DNA from 2 places in the Synechococcus sp. RS9916 genome. Region 2 is predicted to be linked to the other one. Evidence: predicted binding sites of a transcription regulator. Region 2 holds the regulator's gene; the other holds the start of a gene.
The links. Region 2 encodes HrcA, which represses chaperone genes, less so after heat shock. Its sites were predicted from a motif close to TTAGCACTCNNNNNNNNNGAGTGCTAA; they were not measured.
Positions count from the first base shown of each region.

Region 1: a site for HrcA is predicted at 1,748-1,774, ahead of groES (co-chaperone GroES). Genes of this name have one in related genera too.

Region 1 covers NZ_DS022299.1:1,445,964-1,450,381, forward strand. Annotated here, with positions in the region: gene groL (chaperonin GroEL) at 1-1,246, opposite strand, end outside; gene groES (co-chaperone GroES) at 1,366-1,677, opposite strand; gene atpD (F0F1 ATP synthase subunit beta) at 1,929-3,389, shown strand; gene atpC (ATP synthase F1 subunit epsilon) at 3,467-3,868, shown strand; gene RS9916_RS07930 (CapA family protein) at 4,048-4,418, shown strand, end outside.
Region 2 covers NZ_DS022299.1:1,732,404-1,736,821, forward strand. Annotated here, with positions in the region: gene RS9916_RS09325 (histidine phosphatase family protein) at 1-386, opposite strand, end outside; gene RS9916_RS09330 (DUF3352 domain-containing protein) at 364-2,007, opposite strand; gene RS9916_RS09335 (rhodanese-like domain-containing protein) at 2,085-2,447, shown strand; gene hrcA (heat-inducible transcriptional repressor HrcA) at 2,444-3,484, shown strand; gene trpB (tryptophan synthase subunit beta) at 3,506-4,418, opposite strand, start outside.

The sequences.
Region 1 (4,418 bases), 290 kb from region 2:
TGGTGCCGCCGCCGGGGACGATGCCCTCTTCAACAGCTGCCTTGGTGGCATTGATGGCGTCTTCGAGACGAAGCTTCTTGTCCTTCATCTCGGTTTCGGTGGCTGCACCCACCTTCACCACGGCCACACCACCGGACAGCTTGGCCAGGCGCTCCTGGAGCTTTTCCTTGTCGTAGGTGGAGTCGGTCTCGTCCATCTGCTTCTTGATCTGCTCACAGCGAGCGTCAACAGCAGCCTCATTGCCCTCGGCAACGATGGTGGTGGTGTCCTTGTTGATGGTCACGCGGCGGGCGGTGCCGAGCATTTCAAGCTTGGCGTTCTCCAGCTTGAGGCCGGCGTCCTCGGTGATCAGCTGACCATTGGTCAGCACAGCCATGTCTTCGAGCATGGCCTTACGACGGTCGCCGAAGCCAGGAGCCTTCACAGCAGCCACGTTGAGGACACCGCGCAGACGGTTCACCACCAAAGTGGCGAGGGCTTCCTTCTCGATGTCCTCAGCGATGATCAGCAGAGGCTTGCCGGTGCGGGCGATCTGTTCGAGCACAGGCACCAGGTCCTGCACCAGACCGATCTTCTTATCGGTGAGGAGGATGTAGGGCTCGTCAAGAACAGCCTCCATCCGCTCGGTGTCGGTGGCGAAGTAGGGGGAGATGTAGCCCTTGTCGAAGCGCATGCCCTCGGTGACCTCAAGCTCGGTCTCCATGGACTTGCCCTCTTCGAGGGAAATCACACCTTCCTTGCCAACCTTGTCCATGGCATCGGCGATCATCTTGCCGACTTCTTCGTCGTTGCCTGCAGAGATGGTGCCCACCTGGGCGATGGCATTGCTGTCAGCAATCGGCTTGGCGTGCTCCTTGATCTTGGAGACCAGGAAGTCGGAGGCCTTGTCAATGCCCTTCTTAAGGGTGATCGCGTTAGCGCCGGCCGCCACGTTGCGCAGACCCGCCTTCACCATGGCGTGGGCCAGAACGGTGGCGGTGGTGGTGCCGTCACCAGCAGCGTCGTTGGTCTTGGAAGCTGCCTGACGGATCAGAGCCACACCGGTGTTCTCGATGTGATCCTCGAGCTCGATCTCCTTGGCGATGGTGACGCCGTCATTGATGATCTGAGGAGAACCGAACTTCTTCTCCAGCACCACGTTGCGGCCTTTAGGGCCGAGGGTGACAGCAACGGACTCCGCCAGGATGTCGATGCCTTTCTCGAGAGCGCGACGGGCGTTCTCGTTGTAGATGATGCGCTTGGCCATGGGGGGCGATCTGAATTTGGGTTAGTGAAAAAATCTTTGGCTTCAGTCCAGAAGCCGGCAGTGACAACGTCGGCGCAACAGGCGAGCTCTCAGCTGTCGACGCGTCAGTCGACGAGGCGTCAGTTGACGACAGCCAGGATGTCCTTCTCGGACAGCAGAACGTATTCATCACCACCGAGCTTGATGTCGGTACCGGCGTACTTGCTGTAGAGCACCTTGTCGCCAACACCAACTTCAGGAGCCTGACGGCTGCCATCGTCATTGCGCTTACCAGGACCCACCTGGACCACCTCACCCACCTGGGGCTTTTCCTTGGCGGTGTCAGGCAGAAGAATGCCGCCGGCAGTGGTTTCTTCAGAGGCAGACACCTTGATGAAGATGCGATCTCCGAGGGGCTTGACGGTGGAGACGCTGAGGGAAACAGCAGCCATGGTTGATTGCAGAAGCAGAAACGAAGGCGCCAGGCGCCGTGCATCGACAGAGAAGCACTTAAGAAAGCGCCTGGCACTCAAGGTCGACGAGTGCCAACCTATGTGTCTGCGATGGGGTCCGACCAGCACCTGAGCGTGCGGGTGACCGAACCGTGCTGAGCTGCCGGTTGCGGTGGTATCGTTGCGCCGCTCAGGAAGGGAATGCCTTCAGAGCAATTGGTTGCTCCGTTCCCTCGAATTCTTCCTCTCTTATGGCTGCTGCTGCTACCGCCGGTACCAAGGGTGTTGTCCGCCAGGTGATCGGTCCGGTTCTGGACGTGGAATTCCCTGCCGGCAAGCTGCCCAAAATCCTGAATGCCATTCGGATTGAAGGCAAAAACACTGCTGGTGAAGACGTTGCACTGACCGCAGAAGTGCAGCAGTTGTTGGGCGACCACCGCGTGCGCGCTGTTGCCATGAGCGGCACCGACGGCCTTGTGCGCGGCATGGAAGCCGTTGACACCGGTGCAGCCATCTCCGTGCCCGTTGGTGAAGCCACGCTCGGACGCATCTTCAACGTGCTGGGTGAGCCCGTTGACGAGCAGGGCCCTGTGAAGGCCACAGCCACAGCCCCGATCCACCGCGAAGCCCCCAAGCTGACCGAGCTTGAGACCAAGCCCAAGGTTTTCGAGACCGGCATCAAGGTGATCGACCTCCTGGCTCCCTACCGCCAGGGCGGCAAGGTCGGCCTGTTCGGAGGTGCCGGCGTGGGCAAGACCGTGCTGATCCAGGAGCTGATCAACAACATCGCCAAAGAGCACGGCGGCGTGTCTGTGTTTGGCGGTGTGGGTGAGCGCACCCGCGAAGGCAACGACCTCTACGAGGAATTCAAGGAATCCGGAGTGATCAACTCCGAAGACCTGTCCAAGTCCAAGGTGGCCCTTTGCTACGGCCAGATGAACGAGCCCCCCGGCGCCCGCATGCGCGTCGGCCTGTCGGCTCTCACCATGGCTGAGCACTTCCGCGATGTGAACAAGCAGGACGTGCTGCTGTTCGTCGACAACATCTTCCGTTTTGTGCAAGCCGGTTCCGAGGTGTCCGCGCTTCTGGGCCGCATGCCTTCGGCTGTGGGCTACCAGCCCACCCTGGGTACCGACGTGGGCGCTCTTCAGGAGCGCGTCGCCTCCACCCTGGAAGGTTCGATCACCTCGATCCAGGCCGTCTACGTCCCCGCTGACGACCTCACTGACCCCGCTCCTGCCACCACCTTCGCCCACCTCGACGCCACCACGGTGCTGAACCGTGCCCTGGCTTCCAAGGGCATCTACCCCGCTGTGGACCCCCTCGATTCCACCAGCACCATGCTCCAGCCCGCGGTTGTGGGTGATGAGCACTACCGCACCGCTCGCGCCGTACAGTCCACCCTGCAGCGCTACAAAGAGCTCCAGGACATCATTGCGATTCTGGGTCTCGACGAACTGTCCGAAGACGATCGTCAGACTGTGGATCGCGCTCGCAAGATCGAGAAGTTCCTCTCCCAGCCCTTCTTTGTGGCTGAGATCTTCACTGGCATGCCTGGCAAGTACGTGAAGCTGGAAGAAACCATCAGTGGCTTCAACCAGATTCTCGCCGGCGAGCTCGACCACCTGCCCGAGCAGGCTTTCTACCTGGTGGGCAACATCGAGGAAGTGAAGGCCAAGGCTGAGAAGATCGCAGCTGACGCCAAGGGCTGATCAAGACACGAGGACGTCAGCAGACGTCCTCAATTCCTTTGATCCAGGCTTTTTTCGCACCCACGTTCTGACTCCCCATGTCCCTCACCCTCCGCGTGCTGGCGCCCGACCAGAGCGTGTTTGATGGCAGCGCTGACGAGGTCATCCTCCCCAGCACCACCGGCCAGCTCGGCATTCTTCCTGGGCACGTGTCCCTTCTGGCAGCCCTTGATGTTGGCGTTCTTCGCGTTCGCAACAACAACGGATGGCAATCCATCGCTCTGATGGGCGGCTTCGCTGAAGTGGAATCCGACGATGTCACCGTTTTGGTGAACGCTGCCGAATTGGGCAGCGGCATCGACAGCAGCACTGCTGAGGCTGAACTGGAGAAGGCCAAAGCTGAAGTGACCCGGCTTGAAGGCCAGCCCGCTTCACCCGAAAAAGTGAAGGCACAACAGTCTTACGACCGTGCCCGCGCTCGCGCCCAAGCCAGCAAGTAAGGCTTTCCCTCAAGGCATTAAAAACGCCCCACTCCGGGGCTTTTTTAATGCCTCAGCAACGACTTCACGCAGCAAACAAGGCTTTCACACCATTGCGATGCAACTCTTGCATCTGAATTGAATCAATCATTCCAGCGAAGCGAAAGAGCCTAAACTCAAAGCACTTGATTGCAAGGCACGTGAACAATAAAGCCTTCTTTGCCGCTGGAATCATTGCAGTCGCAGCTTCGGCGACCGCTCAAGACGCCTTTTCCAAAGAGGCAACAACCAACGCGCCAACGAGCAACCGAGTCGCCAGCAAGCCTCAAACCACGCGCCCAACAGAATTTACATTTACAGCATTCGGTGATGCGGGATGGGCCGAAACGCATACGGCAAGAGCTCCATACAGCGCCGGCTTTAAAAAAGCATTTGACCGCTTCAACCAAAAGCAAAATACACTGGGAGACATTAATTACATCAACTGGGAAACAAGCATCGGAACACAGTGTGACCAGTTCTGGGCAAGCCACTCCCCAAGCACATACGCATTTCTCACTCATCCTCGGGA
Region 2 (4,418 bases):
AAGCGCAGCGCCCCAGCAGGTGCACCGATCAAGACAGCCGCCAGGGAACTGAGATCCGGTTCATGACCGACCAAAAGAACACTGCGCTCTTGGAAGGGGAACAGGGCCTGAGGATCCCCGCCTGGAACGAGCCAATCCGACACTTCTGGGAGCGGGGCCAGGCCAGCCCGGTGGGCCAGCCACGCGGTCTCAAGCGCGCGGACGTAGGGACTGCTAATCAGCCGTTCTGCCCGAACCCCGAGCTGGGCCAGATGGTTGACCACAGCTGCTGTGCGCTGCCTCCCCCGCAGCGTGAGCGAACGATCGGGGTGATCCAGACCATCCATGCGCTCCTGGGCGATGCCATGGCGGAACAGAAACAGATCAACCCAGGTTGAGGAGCACACGCAGGCGCAGGGTGTCACTGCCATCAGGCTGTTCACGACCCGTGGCGTTGTCAGATGACGATGCCGGTCCGACAGCCAGCGCCAGGCCCTGAACCGGTTCGAGCAGAGACCGACCCGCCACGGTTTGCACAAACGCCCAAGGCCGCCACTCCCGCAGCTGCACGCGACTGAGTGGGGCGGCCAGCGCCAGCTGCTGTGGGAGTCGGGTCTCCCGATCCGCCAGGGCGGTCAGCTGCTGGAGCCTTGGTTGCAGCGCTTTCTCGTCGCGGCGCTGTTGCAAGGCATCCAGGCTGCCACCCCACCACTCCTGGTTGCCATCCTTGGCCAGGGCCACCGCCAACTGAGCCTGGAGCGAATCGGTGCCATGGCTGCGTTTGCGCTGGAGCTTGGTCCAGACCGTGAGTGGACCTCGATCGGCCTCCAGCGACGACGCGGCGAGACCCTGTTGCTGCAAGGCCGCATCAACAGCTTCCGAGCCGGGGTGACCAGCCCGGGTACCCAGCAACCAGCCCTGAGACTGTTGTTCCCACAACAGAGGGCCATCGGTGCGGGTGGTGATCGCATCCACAGCAGGTGCAGAGAGAGCCTTCAGCTGCGCCAGAACAACGGGACCAAGCCATTGCGCCAGCGGGTCGTCACTCTCAGGCTGCAACAGCGCTGACGGGTTGTTGAGCAGGGCCAACGCCTGGGCATCACCGCCGGCTCCGCTCAACAAAGCCTCCCCTGCAGCTGCTGCACCACCTGAGGAGCCAGCGGAGACAACAGGAGCACGAAAGCGCAACATGCCATCCACGCTCAGATCAGCCCCCTGCAACCCGAGGGCCGCCACCAGACCTTCCAAGTCGGGATGCTGCACCAGCTCAGCAGGCATCCCCAGCCACGTGCTGAGAGCCTGCGGTGAAGCCGTCACGACGGCGACCCCTTCACCCAATTGATTGAGGCGTTGCTTCAGATCCTCATCCCCGAGCTGATGCATTGCATCGAGCTGGGAGACATCGAGGGCCTGCTCGAGCACCCCCCGGCCGGATGCCAACAGCAACAGGTCGTCGTCGATCAGAGCTGTGGCGAGGGGCTGGGGGTCCCTGCCCAACAGCGCACCACGGCCACTGATCACCCCCATGCCGCGATACCGGCTGATCTGCAGATCCGTTCCAGCCAGGCTGCGGGTCTGCCAGAAGCGCTGCAGGAAGCGTTTGGCACCATCCTGATCACGGCTGGAAAGGGCCAGCACCCAGCCAAGACGGCCTTCCCCTGGCGCTGGATCCAGCAGCGAGAGGCTCACCTGAGGGCCGATCCAATCGGCCAATTCATCACTGAACTCAAGACCCGCCAAAGCGAAGGCACCATCCCGCAACTGCTGAACGGCATCCCGCGCATCCCGGCGTTGCTTCGCAGGTGCGACAGCCTGGGCGTAGGCGGGAAGACGCCCTGGATCGACGAGCCAATGCAGGCTGAGGGCCGACTGACGGGGAACGAAACGGGCTGCCCGCGGGAGCTCGAGGGGCTGCTGCGCGAGTCGCAGCGGACTCTGCTGCGCCATCGCCCACCACAAGCCAGCAGCAGCGGTAAGCATCACCACCACTGAAGCAGCAACTGCGAGAAAAAAGGAGCGGGCCTTCATGGGCCGGCGATCAGGTCACTTGACGACATCTTTATCCATCTGCGGGTGGATGCCAGGGGTGGCTTCAGAATTCCGCCATGCCTGATACCTCTCCCGACGGCCTGCCCAGGCCCCTCTCCGCCAAGGAGCTGCAGCGACTTCTGAACGACACGCCGCGCCCCAGGATCGTGGATGTGAGGGAACAGCAAGAGTTGGTCATCGCTCCTTTCCCTGGCCCCGTGGAGCATTTACCCCTCAGTGCTGCCGAGCAATGGATGGAGGGACTGCCTGAACAATTCGAGATTGACCAACCCGTGGTGGTGCTTTGCCACGCCGGCGTCCGCAGCTGGCAATTCGGTTGCTGGCTCCTCGCGCAACGGCCAGAGCTCAGCGTCTGGAACCTTGAGGGGGGCATCGATGCCTGGAGTGTGCAGGTCGATCCCAGTGTTCCGCGGTACTGAGCAAACCCCCGTACGATCGCGCTGGTGACACCAACGCCGTGGATTCCCTGCCCAGCCGACAACAGGAGGTGCTGCGGGCGACGGTTCATCACTACGTGGACACGATCGAGCCAGTGGGCAGCCGCACCCTGGTGAAACGGTTCGGGCTGCAGGCCAGCTCCGCCACCGTGCGTTCGGCAATGGGGGCCCTGGAGCAGCGAGGCCTGCTGACCCAGCCACACACCTCCGCGGGCCGCGTGCCCAGTGCAAAGGGATACAGGCACTACGTGGATTGCCTGCTCCCTCAACCGGGGGCAGCCGCTCAGTATCTCGAGCAGGAGCTAACCCAACTCAGCCTGCGGTGGGCCGCCCTCGACGACCTGCTGCAACAGATGACCCGCAGGCTCACCGATTTCACCGGTCTGATGAGCCTGATCACCCATCCGAGCCGCCGGCAACCGGCCCTGGAGGCCATTCGGCTGGTGCGCAGTGACGATCGTCTGCTGGTGATGCTGGTGGAGAACTCCAGCCAAGCCCACCACCTCAATCTGCGGCTTCCACACGGCAGCGAGGGGCAAATCGAGGCGATGGAGGCATGGACGCGACGCCAACTGGCGCAGAACGGCAACGGTGGGCTCGACTGGCAAGCCCTACCCAGGGAACTGCAGGCCTGCGGCCGTCCTTTGCGTGATGCCATCAACAGCCACCAGCAGCGGCAAACACCCCAGGAAGCGACGGCCCTATTCCATGGCGTGTCACGGCTGATCGCTGAGCCGGAATTCAGCCAGAGCGCACGTGTCCGCCCGCTGCTGGAACTGATGGATGAGCAACCAACCGCCCTGGTGCCGGCAGACGGCTCCCCCAGCAGTGGGGTGTGGATCGGCGAGGAGCACCCCCAAACGGAGCTGCACCACTGCTCCGTGGTGCAGGCGACGTACCGAAGCGGGGGCGAAGGCATCGGCCAGGTGGCCCTGGTGGGCCCGATGCGCATGGCCTATGCAACGGCCCTGGCTGCGGTCCAATCGGTGGCCCGCACCCTCGAGCGTTTACTGGCCTGAAGCCGCAGGGGAAGGGACGCCTCAGCCCCCCAACGCACTGCCGAGCTTCTCAGCCACCGTGTTGACATCCTTGTCGCCGCGGCCACTGCAGTTGATCACCACTTCAGTGCCATCGGGAAGTGTGGGGCAAAGGGTCTCCAACCAGGCGAACGCATGGGCGGTTTCCAGGGCCGGAATGATGCCCTCGAGCTGACTCACCAGTTGCAGGGCTGCGAGTGCTTCCGCATCAGTCACCGCCCCATATTCCGCACGACCGATCTCGCGCAGGTAGCTGTGCTCTGGGCCAACGCCGGGATAGTCGAGGCCCGCACTAATGGAGTGCGCCTCTTGAATCTGGCCGTCTTTGTCTTGCAGGAGGAGGCTCATCGCACCGTGCAGCACGCCAGCACGCCCTTCCGTCATGGTGGCGGCATGGCGACCGGTCTCAACCCCATCGCCTGCTGCCTCAACGCCGATCAGGCGCACGTCAGGGCAGGTCACAAACTCATGGAACAGGCCCATGGCGTTGGAACCACCACCAACACAAGCCAGGAGGACATCCGGTAGGCGACCGAAGGCCTCACTGCATTGCTGGCGCGTTTCTCTGCCGATCACCGCATGGAAATCGCGGACCAACATCGGATAGGGGTGGGGTCCCGCAACGGAACCAAGGATGTAGTGGGTCGTTTCCACATTGGTCACCCAGTCGCGGATCGCTTCGCTGGTGGCGTCTTTCAAGGTGGCGGTGCCAGCCGTCACCGGTTGCACGGTGGCACCGAGCAAGCGCATGCGGAAGACGTTGAGGGCCTGACGGCGCATGTCTTCAGCGCCCATGTAGATGACGCACTCCAAGCCGAAGCGCGCACACACGGTGGCGGTGGCCACGCCGTGCTGACCCGCTCCGGTCTCGGCAATGATCCGCTTTTTGCCCATGCGCAGGGCCAATAGCGCTTGG